One region of the Pseudarthrobacter niigatensis genome, then DNA from elsewhere that is predicted to be linked to it. Evidence: riboswitches for the same ligand, from Rfam matches in the RefSeq annotation. Region 1 holds a riboswitch; each other region holds the start of a gene.
What was found. Region 1 has a riboswitch for S-adenosylmethionine ahead of J2T23_RS05735 (DUF1737 domain-containing protein). Riboswitches for the same ligand answer to the same signal wherever they lie in the genome.
Positions count from the first base shown of each region.

Region 2: another riboswitch for S-adenosylmethionine. It lies ahead of J2T23_RS04350 (aminotransferase class V-fold PLP-dependent enzyme); the one in region 1 lies ahead of J2T23_RS05735 (DUF1737 domain-containing protein).
Region 3: another riboswitch for S-adenosylmethionine. It lies ahead of J2T23_RS12285 (cobalamin-independent methionine synthase II family protein); the one in region 1 lies ahead of J2T23_RS05735 (DUF1737 domain-containing protein).
Region 4: another riboswitch for S-adenosylmethionine. It lies ahead of J2T23_RS10910 (bifunctional o-acetylhomoserine/o-acetylserine sulfhydrylase); the one in region 1 lies ahead of J2T23_RS05735 (DUF1737 domain-containing protein).

Region 1 covers NZ_JAUSTB010000003.1:104,949-110,225, reverse strand. Annotated here, with positions in the region: gene opgC (OpgC domain-containing protein) at 1-1,417, opposite strand, end outside; SAM riboswitch class IV at 1,584-1,699, shown strand; gene J2T23_RS05735 (DUF1737 domain-containing protein) at 1,713-1,988, shown strand; gene J2T23_RS05730 (rhodanese-like domain-containing protein) at 1,985-2,395, shown strand; gene J2T23_RS05725 (O-succinylhomoserine sulfhydrylase) at 2,396-3,604, shown strand; gene J2T23_RS05720 (glutamate--cysteine ligase 2) at 3,733-4,959, opposite strand; gene J2T23_RS05715 (UDP-N-acetylglucosamine 1-carboxyvinyltransferase) at 5,027-5,277, opposite strand, start outside.
Region 2 covers NZ_JAUSTB010000002.1:274,241-279,517, forward strand. Annotated here, with positions in the region: gene J2T23_RS04330 (S1C family serine protease) at 1-505, shown strand, start outside; gene J2T23_RS04335 (hypothetical protein) at 550-927, opposite strand; gene J2T23_RS04340 (metal-dependent transcriptional regulator) at 975-1,685, opposite strand; gene J2T23_RS04345 (class I SAM-dependent methyltransferase) at 1,733-2,491, opposite strand; gene J2T23_RS04350 (aminotransferase class V-fold PLP-dependent enzyme) at 2,576-3,991, opposite strand; SAM riboswitch class IV at 4,028-4,141, opposite strand; gene hisN (histidinol-phosphatase) at 4,294-5,106, opposite strand; gene rsgA (ribosome small subunit-dependent GTPase A) at 5,151-5,277, opposite strand, start outside.
Region 3 covers NZ_JAUSTB010000007.1:93,940-99,216, reverse strand. Annotated here, with positions in the region: gene J2T23_RS12295 (adenylosuccinate synthase) at 1-514, opposite strand, end outside; gene J2T23_RS12290 (M14 family zinc carboxypeptidase) at 750-1,814, opposite strand; SAM riboswitch class I at 2,043-2,148, shown strand; gene J2T23_RS12285 (cobalamin-independent methionine synthase II family protein) at 2,162-3,370, shown strand; gene J2T23_RS12280 (uracil-DNA glycosylase family protein) at 3,571-4,200, shown strand; gene J2T23_RS12275 (DUF3151 domain-containing protein) at 4,275-4,697, opposite strand; gene fbaA (class II fructose-bisphosphate aldolase) at 4,698-5,277, opposite strand, start outside.
Region 4 covers NZ_JAUSTB010000006.1:112,211-117,487, forward strand. Annotated here, with positions in the region: gene J2T23_RS10890 (DeoR/GlpR family DNA-binding transcription regulator) at 1-82, shown strand, start outside; gene J2T23_RS10895 (CPBP family intramembrane glutamic endopeptidase) at 147-926, shown strand; gene J2T23_RS10900 (HNH endonuclease signature motif containing protein) at 1,436-3,118, opposite strand; gene J2T23_RS10905 (VOC family protein) at 3,442-4,080, opposite strand; SAM riboswitch class IV at 4,241-4,356, shown strand; gene J2T23_RS10910 (bifunctional o-acetylhomoserine/o-acetylserine sulfhydrylase) at 4,400-5,277, shown strand, end outside.

The sequences.
Region 1 (5,277 bases):
CGAAGCCCACCGCCTCCTGGGTGAGCAGCTGGAACAGCGAGGCCATGCCCAGGTGGTTGACCACCACGAAGACAATGGCCATCCCGCGCAGCAGGTCCACCCGCGAATCCCTGGCAGAAGGATCCTGGTAACTCCAGGCCGTGGCAGCGTTGATCCGGCGCGGGACCTGCCACAGGGCCACCAGGAGGATGGCCATGGCGGCAGCAACGGTCCACGGGGCCGCGCCAGAGAGCGTATTAGCCCGCACGTAGGTGCCTGCGGACGCCACATCCGTGACAGGCCCGGTGACCATGGGCGATGCCTTCAACCGGTCCAAGGCAGTTTTGGCGATGTCCGGGCTTCCCGTGAGCAGCCAGCTGATGCTTGCTACGCCGGTGTCCCGCGTGCTGGTCCGTTCGTCCCACACCACGGCGGCCGTTCCGGCGAAATGCGGAGAGGTGGCAGTTGCCACCGCCTGGTCCCACCAGCGCGTTTTGATGTCCGCCTCGGGCGCCCCGCCGGATGCAGGGCTGTAGAAGGCCGAGGTCTGGAGCAGGAAGGGCTTTTTATGTCCTTCGGCGTAGGTGCCGTAGAAGTTTTCGTTGCCGGAGGCCGTCAGCATGTCTTCGAGTTCGCCGGCGTGCGGCAGGGAGTTGACGGCGGCCGCGCCGGCAGTGTCGTCATGGTAGGCGGCCAACCCCACCCAGTCCACCGCGTCGTCGCCCGGGTAATACGGGGCATAGGCGCTGTCGCTCCCGTTCCAGGTTCCGTCCCCATTTGTATCCAGGAGGGAAAACCCGTCGCTTCCCGGCTGTGGCGCATTCCGGTTCCGGTCGAAGGGGTAGTCCTTCCCCAGGTAGGGCGCCCACACCATGGTGGCCCGGCCGCCGTCGTCCTTCCTGAAGGCTGCCGACACCGCTTGGAAAGCCTGCCGGTACGCAGCCGGCTGCTGGCCCCAGGCCACCCAGCTGGCGTTCATGTCGGGGGCAAAGCGGACCAGCAGTTGGCCCTTGAATCCCGCGGTCAGGTCGCGCACCTGCGCTGCGAACGCTTCCGCCTCCGCGGCGCCGAGCTGGTCCAGCGGCACGGACGGCTTGACCGTGAGCATGGCGTGGGCGCCCTTCGCTGCGGTCTGCTGCAGGAAGCCCCCGATGTCATTCCGCTCGGATTCGCGGTAGGGCATGGTGATGTCATGGCCGTAGAGCGCCGGGGTTGCGCCCAGCCGGTCGCTGAAGCCCGCGGCGGTATCCTCACCCCATTCGAGGACCGCCCCCAGCCAGGGTTTGCCCTTGTCCGGCGCGGGGCCGGCCGCCTGCGCCGGGGCTGCCGGGGCCACCACTGCCAGGAGGGCGATGAGAACCGCGGCCAGGAAGGCCGCGGCGGAGCGCGGCCGGTTACGCCGGATGGCGGCGCGGTGGTGCGATACGTGTGCCCGCATGCTGACAAGGACCCCCGGTACTCATTGCTCTGGATACGGGGCGGCGCCCCCGGTATGAACCTTATCGGTCCGCAGCAGGCTACGTGCCGCATGGCGGGCAGCTCAATGACGGAACATGACGACGTCGGCGATGCGGCTTGGCGCGGCAGGTGTTACGTTTTTGGGGAGTAATGAGTACCGGCGCCAAGCCCTGACTTGCCGGTCGGCAACCCTCCCTTTCGCGGCGGGGTGCCTCAGGTGAATACTCGGCATATCGACCGATTCGAGCTGCAAGCGTGAGAGAAGGAGATCCGTCGTGTCCGACGCACCCGCCCTTGACGAAAGACTGTCCTACCGCCTGATAACCGGCGCGGACACCCGTGAATTCTGCGAGCGGATCTCCGCCGCACTCGCCGACGGCTACGTGCTGCACGGCAGCCCGGCAGCTACTTTCAACGGCACCAGCGTCATCGTGGCGCAGGCAATCGTCCTTCCGGCCGCGATCGCCTCAGCCGATGCCGCCGTCGCCACAGCGGTGGACCAGCTCGACGCCGGCCTTGAAGGCGATTTCGACGGCGAGGGCCACGCATGAGCTACGCCGGAGACCTGACGCCCCAGGAAGCATGGGCCAAGCTGGAGCAGGGCGCCATCCTGGTGGACGTCCGCACCGAGGGCGAATGGGCCCACATCGGCATCCCGGACACCAAGGCCACGGACAACGATCCCCTGTTCATCCAGTGGACCTTCCCCGGCGGCATCCCCAATCCCGACTTCGTCAAGGACCTCCAGGCGCAGGCGCCGGAGGATCCCCAGGCGGAACTGCTCTTCCTCTGCCGCTCCGGCCAGCGGTCCATCGCGGCTGCAACTGCCGCCACCCAGGCCGGTTTTAAGGCCTACAACGTGCTGGAGGGCTTCGAAGGCGAGCCGGACCGCTACGGCGAACGCACCGTCAACGGCTGGAAGAACCGCGGCCTCCCCACCAACCTCGGAAAGAACTAAGTGACCTTCAACCCAGACGCCCCCGGCTGGAACCCCGATACGCAGGCAGTCCGCGGCGGCCTGGACCGCTCCAACTTCCAGGAAACGTCCGAGGCCATCTTCCTGAACTCCGGGTTCGTCTACGAATCCGCTGCGGCAGCTGAACGCGCGTTCACCGGCGAGGACGAGCGCTTTGTCTACTCCCGCTACGGCAACCCGTCCGTTGCCACCTTCCAGGAACGGCTCAGGCTGCTGGAAGGCACCGAAGCCTGCTTTGCGACGGCGTCGGGCATGTCTGCCGTGTTCACCGCGCTGGGTGCCCTGCTGGCTGCCGGCGACCGCGTGGTGGCTGCCCGTTCGCTGTTCGGTTCGTGCTTTGTGATCCTGAACGAGATCCTCCCGCGCTGGGGTGTGGAAACGGTCTTCGTGGACGGTCCGGACCTGGACCAGTGGCGCGAAGCCCTGTCCAAGCCCACCACCGCCGTCTTCTTCGAGTCCCCGTCCAACCCCATGCAGGAAATCGTCGACATCGCCGCCGTCAGTGAGCTGGCGCATGCGGCCGGCGCCACCGTGGTGGCTGACAACGTCTTTGCCACTCCCCTGCTGCAGCGCTGCGGGGACCTCGGCACCGACGTCATCGTCTACTCGGGTACCAAGCACATCGATGGGCAGGGCAGGGTGATGGGCGGTGCCATCCTGGGCACCAAGGAATTCATCGACGGACCCGTCAAGCAGCTGATGCGCCATACCGGCCCCGCACTGTCCGCCTTCAACGCCTGGGTCCTGACCAAGGGCCTGGAAACCATGGGCCTGCGCGTCAACCACTCGTCCGCCACCGCGCTGCGGCTGGCTGAATGGCTGGAGGAACAGCCGGCGGTGGGCTGGGTGAAGTATCCGCTCCTGAAGTCGCACCCGCAGTACGGGCTGGCCGCTAAGCAGATGAGTGCCGGCGGAACGGTCCTGACCTTCGAACTGGCCCCGACCGGCGGGCGTTCCGGCAAGGAAGCGGCATTCGCCCTCCTGGACGGGCTGCGGATCATCGATATTTCCAACAACCTCGGTGATGCCAAGTCCCTGATCACGCACCCGGCCACCACCACCCACCGCGCCATGGGCCCGGAGGGGCGGGCCGCCATTGGGCTCAGCGACGGCGTGGTGCGGCTCTCGGTGGGGCTCGAGGACCCGGATGACCTCCTCCGCGACCTTGAGCAGGCGCTGAAGCAGATCTAGCCTTTTCGACGCGCCTCCCCGTTTTCGACGCGCAGATTCCCTGGCGCGCACGGAATGTGGCGTGCGCAAAGGAGTGTGCGCGTCGAAAAGGAATATGCATGCCGCGGACCGGCAACCCAAGCGGCAGGTCAGGCCTGCCGCACGCGCAGCAGCTCCGGCGTGTCCGCCATGTCTGACAGGTCCAGCGTGTCGCGCATCGTCAGGTGGACCGCCTGCCGCACCACGGCACCGAACCCCATGTCCTCAGGCGGCTGCCCCGCCAGGGCCTTGTCGCGGGCACGGCGCTGTTCAGCGGCCCCGGTTCCGCGGGAAATGATGTCCTCCACCCCCTGCCTGGCCAGGGCCAGCTCCCCCTGTTCGGCCAGGACGGGGGCCAGGTAGTCCACCAGGGAACGGACCACGTCCGCGGCCGGTGCGGGCCTGAAGTTGCCGAAGTCCAGGAGTTCGCCGCTCAGCCCGGCGCTGCTGGCCTGCCAGGACGCCATCCGCAGCAGGACTGTGGGTACGGGCGCGGGATCCACGTCCTCGCGCCATTCCCGGCCCGCGGATTCCACCAATGCCCGTACCAGCACCGCGATGAGGGCTGCGTCCCCGGCACGGAGGCACACGTCCGCCACCCGCACTTCCACCGTCGGATGGTTCCGGGAGAGACGGGCGTCGAAATACAGCATGCCCTCATCGAGCATGACGCCGCTGTCCAGCAGCCGGGTCACCACGCGGCGGTACGCGGGATACGTCCCGTAAATACCTGCCGGGCCCGCAGTGGGCCAGCGGTTCCAGGCCTGGGTCCGGTAGCTTTCGAAGCCGGTGGGGACGCCATTCCAAAATGGCGAGTTGGCGCTCAGTGCCGTGAGCACCGCCAGCTTGTCGCGGATTCGGTCCAGGACCGCCACGCCTTCCTCCGGCGATTCAATGAAGGTGTGGACGTGGAAACCGCAGGTCAGCTGCTCCTGGGCGGTGAGGCCAAAGCGTTCCAGCATCCTGGCATAGCGCGGGTCCGGCGTGGTGTGGCTGGGCGAGGCCACGGGAGAGGTGGCGAGCGCCGCAACCCGGGCCCCGTGCTTTTGGGCAGCCTGGTCCGCCAGCGCCCGGCCGGCCCGGATCTGTTCCAGCAGGCTTCCGTAGTCGGTGCACGGCCGGGTCTGTGTCTCGATCTGCTCAAGCTTGAGCTCGGCACTCAAGCCCATCTCGTCGTCGTAATCCGCCTGGTTGCCGGCATGGCGGCTTTCCAGCTCCACCGGCGCATCATCGGCTGCCACGCGCCGGCCAGCGAGGAGCGCGTCGGCCAGGGCAAGCGGCTCCCCGGACTCCGGATCAACAATCAGGAGTTCTTCCTCGACGCCGAATGTACGCATACGAATATTCTGCCGCGCCCGCCGGGCATTCACAGGGGCGCCGCCCTTCATGACGAAGGATGAATGCCTAGTCCTGGAAGTACTCCACCTTGGCGCCGATGGTGTTCAGACGCTCCGCCAGGTCCTCGTAGCCCCGCTCGATCACATAGATGTTCCGCAGCTCGGACACGCCCCGCGCGGCCAGCATGGCCAGCAGCAGGCAGGCGGCCGGGCGGAGTGCCGGCGGGCAGCCCACCTCGGCGGCGCGCCACTTCGTGGGGCCGTTGACGTAGATCCGGTGCGGGTCCAGCAGCTGTACCTGTGCGCCGAGCCGGTTCA
Region 2 (5,277 bases), on a different contig from region 1:
GCGGGTCATCGAGGACGTCATCCAGACCGATGCGGCACTGAACCCCGGCAACTCCGGCGGTGCCTTGGCGGATACTCACGCCAGGATCGTGGGCATCAACACCGCAGTGGCCGGAGCCGGCCTGGGACTGGCAATTCCGATCAACGCGACCACCCGCAGGATCATCTCCGCGCTGTTGTCAGACGGAAGGGTGCGCCGCGCGTACCTGGGCCTGGTGAGTACCCCGATGCAGCTCGGATCCAGCGCCGTGATCCGCACCGGGCTGCGTGAAGGGCTCCGCGTCGTAGAGGTACTGCCCGGGTCGCCTGCAGACAAGGCAGGCCTGTCGGCAGGGGACGTCATCGTCACGGCCGGGGGCCGCCCGGTCAGCAACGCCGAAAGCCTGCAGCGCCTGCTGTTCGCCGATGCCATCGGCCAGCCGCTCAACCTTGCCGTGCTGCGCGATGGCGCAGAACGCCACCTGACGGCGGTTCCGGAGGAAATGACGGCCAACGGGGCTGGATAACGGCCGACGGCGGGCCGGCACCATGGGCAGGCACATACGAAAGGCTAGGGGCTGACCTGGGGGGCTTCCACGTCAGCGATGCCTACGAAACGCGTCCCCACGCCGTCGTACTCGCTGCGCACGCACCCGGGACGCACGGCGGGAACCTCGGACGGCGCGTGGTGGCCGCACACCACGTAGGTGAAGTCCGGCCACCACTTCTTGGGCCGGGCAGCCTCCTCGTACCCGCACACGGCGCACTCAAGGTGCACCCAGACGGGCCGTTTGCCGGTGCGGTTGGCCCGTGACTGCACCAGCCAGGGCGGGGGATTGTCCAGGATGCTGCGGAGCTCGGCCTCGGACATCCACTTCGGCAGGCCATGGCGCTGCGCCATCTCAAGGGGAACATCCAGGGTTATTGCTGCGTCGCGTCTGCTGATCATCACGTTCCACGATACGGGAGGCGGCCAAATCGGCGTGCGCCGGTGATTCAGCTTCCCAGGATGCAGCCGGGGTGGGGCGTTTCGGTGGAGACCCACAACGCCGAGGCGATCTCATCCGCAAGGTCGAAGTCGCGGGTGCCGCCGGGGCCGGCGATGCGCACCATCAGTGCACCACCGAACGGGCGCCGACCCAGCACCTCAACCTCGGCGTCGAGATCGATGTCCTGCGCGGCGAGATACCGCAGGAGCTCAGGATTGTCATCGCTGATACGGGTGATTTTTCCGCTGTGCCCCTGGTCCAGCCCGGCGAGGAGATGGGCGCTGGGCATCAGCACCTGGCCGTCCGCGGTGGGAATGGGATCGCCGTGGGGGTCCCGTTCCGGGTTTCCGAGTTTGGCGGCGACGCGTTCGATGAACGTATCCGAGACCGCGTGCTCCAGCTGTTCGGCTTCATCGTGGACCTCGTCCCAGCTGTAGCCAAGACGCTGGACGAGGTAGGTCTCGATGAGCCGGTGGCGCCGGACCATTGACAGGGCCAGGCGCAGGCCGGAATCGGTCAGGGTGACTGCGCTGTAGGGCTTGTGGTCCACCAGCCCCTGGTCCTTCAGCTTGCGGACCATCTCCGACACAGAGGAATTCGCCACGCCCAGCCGCTGTGCCAGCTGGGAGGACGTGATGGGCTTGTCCTGCCATTCAGTGAATGAATAGATGACCTTGACGTAGTCCTCGATCGAGGAGGAGGGCGCGCTGGTCTTCACAGGTCCAAGCCTACCGGTTTGGCCGGTCCGGCAGGGGCGGCCCCGGATCAGGCCTTGGCGGCGCGCCAGGCCAGCGTCAGGTAGGGGAGGTCGAGTTCCTGCCCCGGAGCATGGGGCAGGTGTTCGTGCAGGTACCAGTCCAGGTTGGCAAGGACCTTCGCCCGCGTCGACTCACCGGCCCGCAGGTAGTAGCTGCGCGATTTGGTGAGCTCCATCAGGTCACTGGTGGTCACCCGGTCCTGCCAGTGCGTCACATGCCCCTCAAGCCCGTGGAATTCGGGCCCGACGACGGGCTTGTGGCCGGGCCGGTAGACGTCGCCGGCGTGCATGATCCGGGAGAGCCGGTGCACCCAGGGGACAGAGGTGTCCAGCTGGTTCCAGACCAGGCCCAGGGTTCCGTGCGGGCGCAGGACGCGGGCCAGTTCGGTGCTCGCAGCGAGGGGATCGCACCAGTGCCACGCCTGGGCAACGGTGACCACGTCGAAGGCCGCATCCCGAAGGCCTGTGGCCTCGGCCGTCCCCGCCGCAGCCGTGGCGGCCGGGCAGTGGGTCTTCAGCTGGGCAAGCATGTCCGCAGAAGGATCGACGGCGGTGACATCCAGTCCCATGGCCAGCAGCAAGGCGGTGAATTTACCGGTACCCGCCCCGACGTCCAGGGCGTCACGGGCCCCGGCAGGCACCAGCCACCGTGCGGATTCCGCCGGATAGCCGGGGCGGACGCGCTGGTAGTGGCGGCCGCCGTCCTGGAAGCTCTGCCCGAGCTCCGTGCGCCGGCCGTGATCAAGCCTGGGGCCACCCCGAACCACGCGTGGCCTCCTTCCGGTGCTGCCTGCGGATGTCCTTCGAATTTACCGCATGGCCGGTGCCGGCAGGCAGCCGCCGTTACCCCGCTAGTCGTCGAGGCAGGGGGCCGCGCCGGCCGTCCCGGGGGTATTGGGTGCCCAGTGCGGGTAGGTGCGGAAGTCGTTGGCGGGCACCCAGCGGCCTGCGTCCACCACGTAGTCCCACCCGAGTCCGTTGCTGCGCAAAGCCCGGATACCGGCAAGGAGGCGTTCAGCATCTTCCAGCCGCGAGCCCACGCCGAAACTCGCCCGGAGGGAGCCGGACGGCAGGCCCAGGCGCTTCAGCAGGGGATGGGCGCAGAAGCGTCCGTCCCGCAGGCCCACGCCGTGCTCTGCGGAAAGGTAGGCGGCCACCAGCCCTGCGTCGTAGCCCTCGACGGAGAAGTTGACCACGCCGATGGTGTCCGTTTCCGGATTGGTGTCCTTGAAGATCTGGTGGACGGTGACGCCGTCGATGCCCTGGAGGCCCTCCACCAGGAAGGAGCGGATCGCGGACTCGTGCGCATGCCACCTGTCCTGGTCGAGTTCGGCGATGACCTGCGTGGCGCGTGCCAGGGTGGCGGCGCCGAGGACGTTCGGCGAGCCTCCTTCGTGGCGGGCCGGCCCGGTGGCCCAGCTGACGCCGTCGAGCCGTGCTTCCTTGACCGCCCCGCCGCCGGCGAGGTGCGGGACGCCGGAATCCAGCCAGTCAGGCCGGCCTACCAGGACGCCTGCGCCGAACGGCGCGTACAGCTTGTGGCCGGAAAAGGCGAGGTAGTCGACGTCGTCCGCGCTGATGTCCACCCGGCGGTGCGGCGCGAGCTGGGCCGCGTCCACCACGATCCGGGCGCCGTGCTGGTGGGCCAGCGCGGCCAGGGCCCGGATGGGGAGGATCTCGCCGGTGACGTTGGAGGCGCCGGTGACGGCCAGGAGGCTGACGCCGCCCTGTTCGAGTTCGGCGCGGACCGCGTCAAGGGTGCCGGCGATGGTGTCCGCGGCAACGATGCTGCGGTGCGGGACGCCCTGCCACGGCAGGAGGTTGGCGTGGTGTTCGATGTCCAGGTAGAGGACGTCACCGGCGGGCCGTCCGTCCGTCCGGGGCAGGCAGCCCGCCAGGAGGTTCAGCGAATCGGTGGTGTTCCGGGTGAAGATGACCGAATCGTCCGGCCGGCCGCCCACGAAGTCCCGGACGATGCTGCGTGCGTTCTCGTACACGGAGGTGCTGATCTGGGAGGCGTACCCGGCGCCGCGGTGGACGCTGGCGTAGTAGGGCAGGATCTCGTTGAGGTAAGCGGACACCACGGAGAGTGCAGGGGCCGATGCCCCGTAATCAAGGTTGGCGTACCGCACGTGGCCGCCGGTTATCAGTGGTGCTTGGATTTCGGCCCCGGTGACTGCAGCGAGCGGGCGGCCGGCGGCGGCACGGCGTTCGGCAGCAACGGCGGATTCGGTGACGGGTTTGGGGGAGACGGTGGCAGTTGTCACAGAGACCTCACTTGTGTACAGGACTCCGGCGTACGGAATCCGCGCTTGCCGCATCCACTCCGGACCGGCCTGGTCGTCACCCGGGGCACCCCGCCGCGAATGGAGGGTTGCCGGCCAGCAAACCGGGGTTTTGCGCTGGCACTCGTGACCTGCATAAAAGCGTAGGACATGGGGCGGCCAGGCTGGAAGCCGGGCCAATTGTTAAGGGCTTTATTACGCAATATCGAATAAACGACGCCGGACACCTCCTTCTGAAGGTGTCCGGCGTCGCAATATTCGCCCAAGCGGGCAAACCGTGGCAGTTACAGCAGATCGTCCAGGTAAGGGTTGAGACGGTGCAGGACCTCGGAGTGCAGGATCGAGTTGGTGGCCAGCGCGTTCCCGCCGAACGGTCCGTCCTCGCCCTCGAGGGAGGTGAACCGGCCCCCGGCCTCGACCACGATTGGCACCAGCGCAGCCATGTCGTAGAGGTTGAGTTCCGGTTCGCAGGCGATGTCCACGGAGCCCTCTGCCACCATGCAGTACGACCAGAAATCGCCGTATGCCCGGGTCCGCCAGACGTCCTCGGTCAGCCCGAGGAAATCGTCGAGGTTGCCGCGTTCCTTCCAGCCGCTCAGGCTGGAGTAGGAGAGGGAGGCGTCGGAGAGGCTGGACACGTTGGAGACGCGCAGCCGGGTGGCAGCTGCCAAGGACCTGCCCATGTAGGCGCCCATGCCCTTTGCCGCCCACCAGCGCTTGCCGAGGGCCGGGGCGCTGACCACGCCCACCACGGGTTCGCCTTCGTCCACCAGGGCGATCAGGGTGGCCCAGACCGGGACGCCCCTGACAAAGTTCTTGGTCCCGTCAATGGGATCGATGATCCAGCGCCGTGAACCGTGCCCGGTGCTGCCGAACTCCTCGCCCAGGACGGCATCGCGGGGACGGGAGCGGGAGAGCTGGCCGCGGATGGCTTCCTCGGCTGCCTTGTCGGCGTCGGTGACGGGCGTCAGGTCCGGCTTGGTCTCAACGTGGAGGTCCAGGGCCTTGAAGCGGCTCATGGTCTGGTCATCCACGGAGTCGGCCAGGACATGGGCCAGGCGCAGGTCATCGTTGTAGCTCGAAGCGGGTTGGATCATGGTTACAAACTACCGTCTGCGGACGCTTCTGCCGGGAGAACGCGTCAGTTGACGCTGCCGAGCTCCTTGGTTTCCTGTGCTTCCATGCGCGGATCCGTGCCGAGCAGGCGCCGGAGCGACGCCAGGCGTGCCGGGCCGGTGGGACCTGCGTGCCCGCCTGCCACCCAGTCG
Region 3 (5,277 bases), on a different contig from region 1:
CCAGGAGTTCGTTCTTCTGCCGCAGCGAGCCTTCCACCTTCTGGCGGAGGATCGATTCGTCAAAGACATCCTGGACGCGGATGCCCAGCCGGGCAACCTTGTCCATGTAGGCAGGGCCGATGCCGCGGCCGGTGGTGCCAATGGCCCGGCTGCCCAGGAAGCGTTCAGTTACCTTGTCCAGCACCTGGTGGTACGGCGCCACCAGGTGGGCGTTGGCGGAGACCCGCAGCTTTGAGGTGTCGGCGCCACGCGCCTGGAGTCCGTCGATTTCCTGGAAGAGGGCCTCCAGGTTCACCACGCAGCCGTTGCCGATGATGGGAACGGCGTTGGGGCTGAGAATGCCGGCCGGCAGAAGCTTGAGTTCGTACTTTTCACCGCCTACGACGACGGTGTGCCCGGCGTTGTTGCCGCCGTTGGGCTTGACGACGTAGTCAACACGGCCGCCCAGCAGGTCGGTGGCCTTGCCTTTTCCTTCGTCGCCCCACTGGGCTCCTACGATCACAATTGCTGGCATGGGATCCTCCCCCATTCGTTCGGGCTGCCCGGGCCCGGCCACCAGGTGGCAGGCCGATGCAGCGCCGTTCATGAGAATGCCCCGAACAGACCGGCCTTCGCACAGCCGCAGCACGGCGCAGCGAAGCAAGAGTTCCGGGGCTCTTACCACCCAAGTTTAGCCGATAGGGCACTTCGTCCACTGTTGTGGCCCGCCGCGGCCGTTTCTGCCAAAAGGCCGCGGCGGGCGGTGCCGCCTATTCGTCCTCAGCCTCCCCGGCGGGGCGGGACGTCTGTTCGGCGAGTGTGTTCCAGAAGGAGGTGTCGGCGTCGGCAATGGACCCGTCCGCGATGGCTGCGGCCGTGGAGGTCAGCGTGGTGACAGTCTGCTTGATCAGGTAGCCGTTGCTGCGCTGCCCGAGAGCATAGCCGTCCAGGTAGTGGTCCGACATGCCGCGCATCTCGAAGAGCAGGGTGGCGATGCCGTACTCCACGGAGATGCCGTTTCGGCTGATGGTTTCGGCGCTGCCGCCCTGGTACTTGCCCAGGTGTCCCCAGCCGGTGGAGTCGACGTTGTTGAAGACCACGGCGCCAAGCTGCTTTGATTTTTCGACGACGGCGGGGTCGGCGTTGGGGGTGGTGGGGTACAGGATGGAGCCGGATACCAGCTTGCCGTCACGCTCGGCCCGGGTGCCCTGGTGGTGCAGGTCGATCATGTAGTCGATCCGGTACTTGCGCATGACCTTGTTGTGCAGCGCCTGGGTCTCCGGCTGGACCTTGGCCACATGGTCGCGGTTCAGGTCCACGCCCTCGGCGTTGTAGCGGGTGAGGTTGCGGTCCCCCTTGGCAAGGTAGTTTTCCAGGGAGAAGTTCACGTCCCCCATGGCCCCGTCCGCATTGAGCATGGGCACCACCAGGATGTTCACGCCTTTGAGGATGTCAGCGGATTTACCGGCCCCCAGGTGCTTGATGAACTCCATGGCGCCCTCGGTGGTGAGCTGCTCGTTGCCGTGCTGCTGGGTCAGGTACAGAATGGTGGGCTTGGCGGGGTCCGAAATGTACTTGACCAGGTGGATGTCGCGCCCCTTGACCGTTTGCCCGATGACCTCCAGCTCCATTGCCGGCTGGCGGGCGTCCTGGTCCTTCAGGAACGAGACCATCTGTTCGTACGTGGCGAGCTTGGAGGTGGTGATCTGGCCGTTGCCGTCGTAATTGGGGCCTTCGCCCACAGCGTGTGCCAGCGGGGCGGGACCTGCGACGACGGCCAGCGCCAGGGCTCCGGAGGCGGCGAGGGTCCTGAAATTTGCCAGGGATTTCTTCACAGTGCGTTACCTCTTTCGAGTGCATCGGGGCGCCACCGGCCAGCTCCGTTGCGGCGGTGGCATGTGACCTCACCCAACCAAGCTTAACGAAACCTGTCAACAAGCTGGACAAAGTCTGTAAGTATGCTGCTGCCCGCCGGGCAAGGGCAGGGAAGCAGCCGGGCAGCGGGCCGCGACATAAAGCGGCACGGACTTGCCCCAAGGTGGGTCTCCCGATTTAGTGAGAGTGAACCATCCGGAGCGGCCGAGAGACCTGGCTCGATGACGCCGCAGCAACCACGGTCCAGCAGGATTCCTGCCGGACCGAAGGTGCTACTGCCAGGACCGATGGAAAGGAAGATTCCAGCATGCCCCTGAACACCGACCACATCCGCGTCACCCACGCCGGATCGTTGCCCCGCACCCCGGAACTCATCGCGGCCAATGCCGCCAAGGAAACCGACGGCGTCACCCCTGAATTCCTGGACCTCCTGGAAACCTCCGTGGTGGACGTGGTCCGGCGCCAGAAGGACCTCGGGATCGACATTCCCAACGACGGCGAATACGGGCACACGATGGCCAACTCCGTGGACTATGGCGCCTGGTGGAACTACTCCTTCGCACGGCTGGGCGGCCTGGAGCCAACCAATGTGGACCGCTGGGCCGATGCCCAGGTGCACCGCTCCTCCCCCGGCAACATTGTCCTGACCTCCTTCCCCGACAGGCGCGACCGGCAGGCGTTCAACGAGGCCTACAACGACCCGTCCTCGGGCATCCTGTCCCACCGCAAGAGCGTGACCCAGCCCAAGATCGCCGGACCCCTGACCTACACGGGCCAGGACCTGGTGGCATCGGACATCAAGAACCTGAAGACCGGCCTCGCCGCCGCCGGGTTGTCGGACGGCTTCGTGGCATCCCTCTCTCCCGGCTCGTGTGCCCGCGTGGCCAACGAGTACTACAAGTCCGATGAGGAACTTGTCTACGCCTGTGCCGATGCCATGCGGGAGGAATACAAGGCCATCGTCGACGCCGGCCTCACCGTGCAGCTCGACGATCCGTCCCTGGCCGAGAGCTGGGACCAGATCAATCCCGAGCCCAGCCTGGAGGACTACCTGAAGTTCATCCAGCTGCGCGTCGAGGCCACCAACTGGGCCCTCCGGGACCTGCCCCAGGAACAGATCCGGCTGCATGTCTGCTGGGGTTCCTGGCACGGCCCGCACACCACGGACATCCCTTTCGCCGACATCATCGGCTCGGTGCTGCAGGTCAACGCGGGCGCATACTCCTTCGAGGCAGCCAACGTCCGCCACGAACACGAATGGCGTGTATGGGAGGACACCAAGCTCCCCGAGGGCAAGGTCATCATCCCGGGCGTCGTGTCGCATGCCACCAACGTGGTGGAACACCCCGACCTGGTGGCTGACCGCATTGTCCGCTTTGCCGACGTCGTGGGCCGCGAAAATGTCATTGCCTCCACCGACTGCGGCCTGGGCGGCAGGGTGCACCCACAGATCGCCTTCGCCAAGCTGGAGGCCCTCGGCGAGGGTGCTCGCCGCGCCACCAGCCGCCTCTGGTAGTCCGTCGTACCGCTGCGCCGGCTGTGCCTTCCATCACCGGAAGGGGCGGCCGGCGTTTCGTTTCCCCGGGCTTGGTAAACTGGCAGAGGCCGACCAGGAATCGGCCCACCCCAACTAACCGCCGTTGATGATCCGCGCCGCCGCGCGCCCATTTTCACCGGTGGAAGCAATATCAATCCCCGCAGGAGAACCAGCACTTCATGACAGCCCTGGCCCCAGAAACATTCCACGAACAGCTCATGAGCCGCCGCTACGAACCCAGCGTTGCCGCCGTCAATGAACTGTGTGATTCCCTGCAGGAGGCCAAGCCCGGAACCGTGGTGCCCTATGTGGACCCGATGCACGACGTTGAGGAATGCCGCATCATCAGTCTGTTCTCCAACATCGGCGAGGCGGACCCGTCCGGCTTCATCACTGCCGGGGACCAGGACGCCGCGACCCGAATGCTGGGGCTCCAGTGGAAGCTGGGGCTGCGCCCCGAGTTCGTGATGCCGTGGAACGTCCACCCCTGGCACATCCCCGGCGAAGTCAACGGCAAGTTCACTCCGGACCAGATCCAGGCTGGCCTGAAGCCGCTGCTGAAGTTCCTCGCCCTGGTCCCCCGCGCCTCCGTGATCGTGGCGCACGGCACTGAAGCCAACCGCCTGGCCAACCTCCTGCTGAAGACGGAGGTGCCCCTGCTCTGGCGCCGCGGCCTGAAGACCTACAAGGTCCGGTCGCTGAGCGGCCGCGCCTTCGCCGGTTCCCCGGCGCGCCAGGAGGAATACCTCGAGGACATGCGCGCGGCCTACGCCGATGCCATGGCCCGCACAGGCATCGCCAAGCCATAAACGAACGAACGACGACGGGTGGTTACCTTTCCAGGAAAGGTAACCACCCGTCGTCGCGCTTTAATCCAAGCTTGCTACTTCGCCTCGATGGCTGCCTTCGCTGTGGGGTCCGAGTCGTTGAGGAACTTTTCGATCCGCTCCGGCTCGTCGGCCTCGCCGATGGCGGAGGACGCCCGGCCCAGGGAGTAGAGGGCACGCAGGAATCCACGGTTCGGCTCGTGCTCCCACGGGATGGGGCCTACGCCGCGCCACCCGTTGCGGCGAAGCGCGTCCAGTCCGCGGTGGTAGCCCACCCGGGCGTAGGCGTAGGAGTCGATGGTGCGCCCCTCGGCCCACGCTTCCTCGGCCAGGATCGCCCACAACAGTGAGGACGTGGGGTGCCTTTCCACCAGGTCCAGGGCCTCGTGCCCGGCCTCCAGCTGCCCGTTCACCTCGGTTTCGGCAGGCAGGAGCGTGGGCTCCGGCCCCATCAGGTTGCGGCGGAACTCGTCCGACATCTAGAAGGTCTTTCCGGCCGAACCGAGCTGCTTGGTGGCTTCCACCACGCGGGCTGCCAGGCCGGCTTCGGCGGAGGCGCCCCAGACGCGGGGGTCGTAGGTCTTCTTGTTGCCCACTTCGCCGTCGACCTTCAGGACACCGTCGTAGTTCTTGAACATGTGGTCCGCGACCGGACGGGTGTAGGCGTACTGGGTGTCGGTGTCGATGTTCATCTTGATCACGCCGTAGGAAACGGCGTCGGCGATTTCCTGGTCGGAGGAGCCGGAGCCGCCGTGGAACACGAGGTCGAACGGGTTGTCCTTGCCGATCTTGGCACCCACCTGGGCCTGGATGTCCTTGAGGATCTCCGGGCGCAGCTTGACGCCGCCGGGCTTGTAGACGCCGTGGACGTTGCCGAAGGTCAGGGCGGTGATGTAGCGGCCGTTTTCGCCGGCGCCCAGGGCGTCGATGGTGGCGAGGGCGTCCTCGACCGTGGTGTAGAGCTTGTCGTTGATGGCGTTCTCGACGCCGTCTTCCTCGCCGCCGACAGTGCCGATCTCCACCTCGAGGATCATCTTGGCGGCGGCGGTGCGGGCCAGC
Region 4 (5,277 bases), on a different contig from region 1:
GATCACCGATTCCGGGATCTCTGCGCGCGACAAGGCAGCCTTTGAAGCCAACGGCACGGAAGTGATCGTGGCACCTGCCTGATACTCCCGGGAGGCTGGGGGAGTTCCGTCAGGCAGGATCCAGAAACTGAAGGCAAGATGGGAACATGCTGGTTCCCTCCCGCCGTCGACTGCGGCTCGAAGTCTGGATCGTCCTGGGACTGTCCCTGGGCCAGTCCGCCATCTACTCCGTGGTGCAGCTGCTGGACAAGATGACCCGCGCCCCGCTGGCCGAGGGCACGTCCACCCTGAACCGCTCGCAGAGCACCCGCGAGTATTTCGACCTGACGTACCAGCTGCTCGACATCATCTTTGCGCTGGTTCCTGTGCTGCTGGTTCTCTACTTCCTCACCGACCAGCGCCAAGCTTCCCCCGGCGACGCACGGAACTCCGGTTCAGCATTCCAGAAGCTGGGGTTCAACTTCGCCCGGCCCGGAATGGACCTGCTGCAAGGCCTGGGGCTGGCCGCGCTGATTGGGATACCGTCCTTGGGGCTCTATTCGGCTGGCCGGGCGCTCGGCATCACCACAGCCATCATCCCCAGTGCCCTGGACGCCTACTGGTGGACCGTTCCAGTCCTGGTCCTCTCGGCGATGCGCCACGCGGTGCTCGAGGAAGTCATCGTGGTGGGGTACCTGATGGACCGCTTCGGCAAGTTCGGCTGGAGCACGCCACTGGCCATCGCCGTGAGCTCCGTGCTGCGTGGCAGCTACCACCTTTACCAAGGCTTCGGTCCCTTCATTGGCAACGCTGTGATGGGGGTGGTCTTCGCCTGGCTCTATACGCGCACCAAGCGCGTCATGCCGCTGGTCATCGCCCATGCGCTGCTGGACATCGTGGCATTCGTCGGCTTCAGCCTCTTCGGCAAGGCCGTGGGGCTGGGGTAGCTGTACAGCTATGGCCGCCGCGGTCTGCCGGTACCCGACTGAACGACCGCTGGGCGGTGGTCCGGCCTGCAGTAGCCCTAGTTGCGGGTTCTTGTTGATTCCAAGCATGCCTTCGTGAAGTCTTGCAGCATGGGTGGGGGACTACGACACGGATTGGCCTTGGGGAGTGCCGTCTTGGCGTTGGCCGGATGTTTGCTCATTGGGCGATTGTGGAGCATCCATGAACAGACGTCGGACTGGGTGCTCTGGCCTCGAGAGGTTCCTTCCAAAGTCCAGTTTGCCGGGCGCGAGTACAACTGCGGTCCTTACCCGGAGCCCGCACGGACTGATGTTTCCCTCCTGACGGTCCAAGGCAAAACCGCCGGTGGAGCCGACATCCTCGCCGCGCCCTCCTCCGACGAGGCCCGAGTATTCATCGTCGTGAGAACTGCCGAAAGAAATGTTGGCTGCGGCCTGCTGGGCGGCCCCTAGCTCCGGCCACGGCCTGCGCGCTGTTTTCTGCCCTCACATCAGGTGCAGCAGCACTGCCAGTCCGCCTGCGGGTCAGCGGGCAGCTCGTAAAACCTGGCATGGAACTCATCCCACAGGGGATCCGCGGGGCAAAGCTCGCCGGGGTCCAGGACGTCCTCACTTGGTGGTTCTTCGACAGGAGGATCAGACCACGGCGGCATCGATGCGAGGAACTGCTGCCGCTGCGCGTTCTCCGCTGGCCCGGTGGCCTCCAATTCAACCCCTGCCACAACGGCACCCCGAACAGCGTGCGGTGGCAGGCTTCCCGGTGGCCAGTGGGTTGGTTCTGATTCCTGTTGTTCGGGGTTGTAGTGGCGTCCGGTGGGTGAGGTCCAGCCCGGTGGGTCTTTGCTCGTGGCCGGGCCGGGGGCCCATTGGCTGTGATGTTTGAGCCGATGGTGCTTGCGGCAGAGCTGGGCCAGGTTGCTGACGTTGGTGGTGCCGCCGTGTTCCCACGCTTGGAGGTGGTCGGTTTCGTTGTCGGGGGTCTTGTTGGTGCAGCCGGGGACGTGCATTGGGCATCGCGCAGCCTGATCCAGCGTTTGATGGCCCCGGTAAGCCGGTAGTTTTTGCGGCCGATTTCCAGGGGCGCCCCGTCCCGTGGGTCGACGAGGACCCGGTAGAACGACTCCGCGCCACCGGCGACGAGTTTGCGGGCCATGGATGCCGGGATTGGGCCGAAGCCGTCCAGCACTGCTGGTTCGTCGGTGAGGCCGAGGAGCGAGAACACGGGCACGGTGACCAGGACGTCGGCCCGCGGCGCAGGGACCTTCCCGATCCCGGTGACACCCTGCGTGCCCGGGGCGGTGCTGGTGGGGACCCTCACCCGCCGCCCGGCCGGCGCCGAGCAACAGGGATGCGGCGATGTCGGGGCGGAGCTGGCTAAGCGTGCGGGGTTCGTCTGGTCCCTGGAGGCCGCGGGCGGTGGCGGTGGTCCGGTTCCAGATGGCGCACGCGGTATCGCCGGGAAGGTAGAGGGAGATCCAGGCCATGCCGTCCCGGTCCGGGGTGTATTCCATCCGCCGGTCCGCCACCCCTTTCGCATGGCGCTTTTGGATCGATTCGGGGTGGTGGCGTTCCCGCCAGCCCCGGATCTTGGCCCGGAACCGGGACGGGACCAGTTCACCGGGCGCGGCACCCCGGGCCGGATCGGGCGTGGCGGGGTCGAAGAAATGCGCCACCAGCCCGGCAGCCCCGACAGCGTCAAGGCCTTCGGTTTCGTCCGCGACAATCCGGGCGTGCTGCCACGACATCACGCCCGCCGCCAAGGCGTTCATGACCAGCGGCAGGGAACAAATCCGCCGGGACTGCTCCACCAACGCTCCCGCTGCCCCGGAACTAACCGTCAGGACCCCGGCGATCTCCTCCACCACCGACATCTGCGCGTAGGTACGGTCCTGGACCGAGGCGTCCGGCGGGGTCATCGCCTCCTGGAACCCGACGGCGTCGACGGCGTCCTGCGCCTTCACCCCTGCAAGCTGCGCCTCCAGCCGGGACGCAACCTCCAGCCGCTCCAACCGGATCTCATACCGCCGCTGCAACACATCCACACCAGCACCAACACCGAAACCAACATCCAAGCCGGAAGCCAGAGAAGCGTCCTCACGCTCCAGCGCATCCAGGGCAGCAACAGAGGCACGAACACCCTCCAACACCACCCCAAGACCACCGCCGATTCCCATACCCACATCATCCAACGAGGGTCTGACAATTACAGATCAAGCCGGTGCCGCTGCCTGCGCAGGTGAGCCGGTGCACCGAAGCGGGCCGCCGTCGTCGTACGTTTTCGACGCGAAGGTTGCCTGTCGCAGCCCAAATGTGTGGCGCGAAAAAGAGCACGCGTGGCGTAGAAAAAGACGCGACCCTCACTTTGGCGCGGCAGCCGCTTAAATGGATTCGGCCGCCATTGGGTGGTGACGCCGTTGTCACCACCCAATGGCGGCCGAAGTTTGCCCGGGCACAACCCGGGGACCTCCCCGGAGTGGTCCGGGAGGAAGGGGAAGGGTCAGATGGTGACGGCTCCGTTGGCGGTCTCAAAGGTGACCGAGAGGATGCCCGGCGTACCGTGCGGGGCCACCCATTCCACCGCAACGTCCTCGAGCGGCTTCTCCACGGGCTCACCGAGCCACTCGGTGACGCGCGAGGCGGAACCGGCGATGGTCAGGCAGCTCATCTTGAGGTTGCTCTCGTAAGCGTGGGACGGGTGGAGGGAGGGGTCGCCCTCCCACTTGAGCATGTACGGCACCTGGGGATCGGCGATGAGGCCCAGGATGCCAATTTGCTTCCAGACCAGCTCGCGGCCGTCCGGGAACTTGCGGTTGCCGTTCACGGCAGCGCGGCCCAGGCGTTCCTCGAAGGGGGCGAGGTCGTCCACTTCGACGCACCAGCCCATCCAGCCGCCACCGGCAGCGGAGCGGGCACGCACCGCCTGCCCGAACGGTGCCTTGTCCGACGCCGGGTGGTCGAGGACCTCGACGACTTCGAGGTACTTGTGGCCCGCCAGGGGGATGATCATATTCCGGGTTCCGAAGCGGGGGTGTACGCCACCCTTCACTGCCTCAACGCCGAGGGCAGTTGCAATACGTTCGGTAGTGGCCGCGAGGCCATCGTGTTCACAGGCGTAAGAGACGTGATCCATGCGCATGCGAACATCTTGGCACTTTGTGATCGGGCTCTCAGCTAAGGGTACCCTTACTGGCATTTTGGGTGGCCGCCGTCCCTGTCCAAATGCCCCTGGGCCTGCGCCAAGACCATGTTCGTCACAATGCTGTCCGGGCCGGATTGAAGTTCCTAGACTGGGCCCAGGTCATGAGTGCCAGCGCCAAGCCCCGGCTCGCTGGCCGGCAACCCTCCATCCGCGGTGGGGTGCCCCGGGTGAGGACCAGGCTGTCCGGCAATGGCCGGAGAGCAAGCGCGGCCCGTGGTGCTCCCAGCATGCCGGGCCCATGTCATAGGAGACTGAGATGTCCAACGGATGGTCCTTCGAAACCCGCCAGATCCATGCCGGCCAGGAGCCTGACAGCGCCACCGGAGCCCGCGCCCTTCCCATCTACCAGACCACGTCCTTCGTGTTCCCCAGTGCCGAGAGTGCGGCCAACCGCTTCGCCCTGGCCGAACTTGCACCCATCTACACCCGCATTGGCAATCCCACCCAGGACGCCGTCGAGCAACGGATCGCAAGCCTTGAAGGCGGCCTGGCGGCATTGCTGCTGAGCTCCGGCCAGGCCGCGGAGACGTTCGCAGTGCTGAACATCGCCGAGGCAGGCGACCATATAGTGGCCAGCCCCAGTCTTTACGGCGGAACCTACAACCTGTTCGCCCACACGTTGAAGAAGTTCGGCATCTCGGTGACCTTCGTGGCTGATCCTGACAACCTGGACCAGTGGCGCGACGCCGTGCAGCCCAATACCAAGCTCTTCTTCGGTGAGGTGGTGTCCAACCCGCGCCAGGACGTGCTTGATATTGAGGGCATCTCCGAAGTGGCCCACCAGGCCGGCGTGCCCCTGATCGTGGACAACACCCTTTCCACCCCCTACCTGATCCGCCCATTGGAGTGGGGCGCGGACATCGTCATCCACTCGGCCACCAAGTACCTGGGCGGCCATGGCTCGGCCATCGCCGGCGTCATCGTTGATTCCGGCAGGTTCGATTTCGGCAAAGACCCGGAACGGTACCCCGGCTTCAACACCCCGGACCCCACCTATAACGGCCTGGTCTACGCACGCGACCTCGGCGAAGGCGGCGCGCTCGGCGCCAACCTCTCCTACATCCTCAAGGCCCGGGTGCAGTTGCTGCGCGACCTTGGCTCGGCGGTCTCGCCCTTCAACGCGTTCCTCATTTC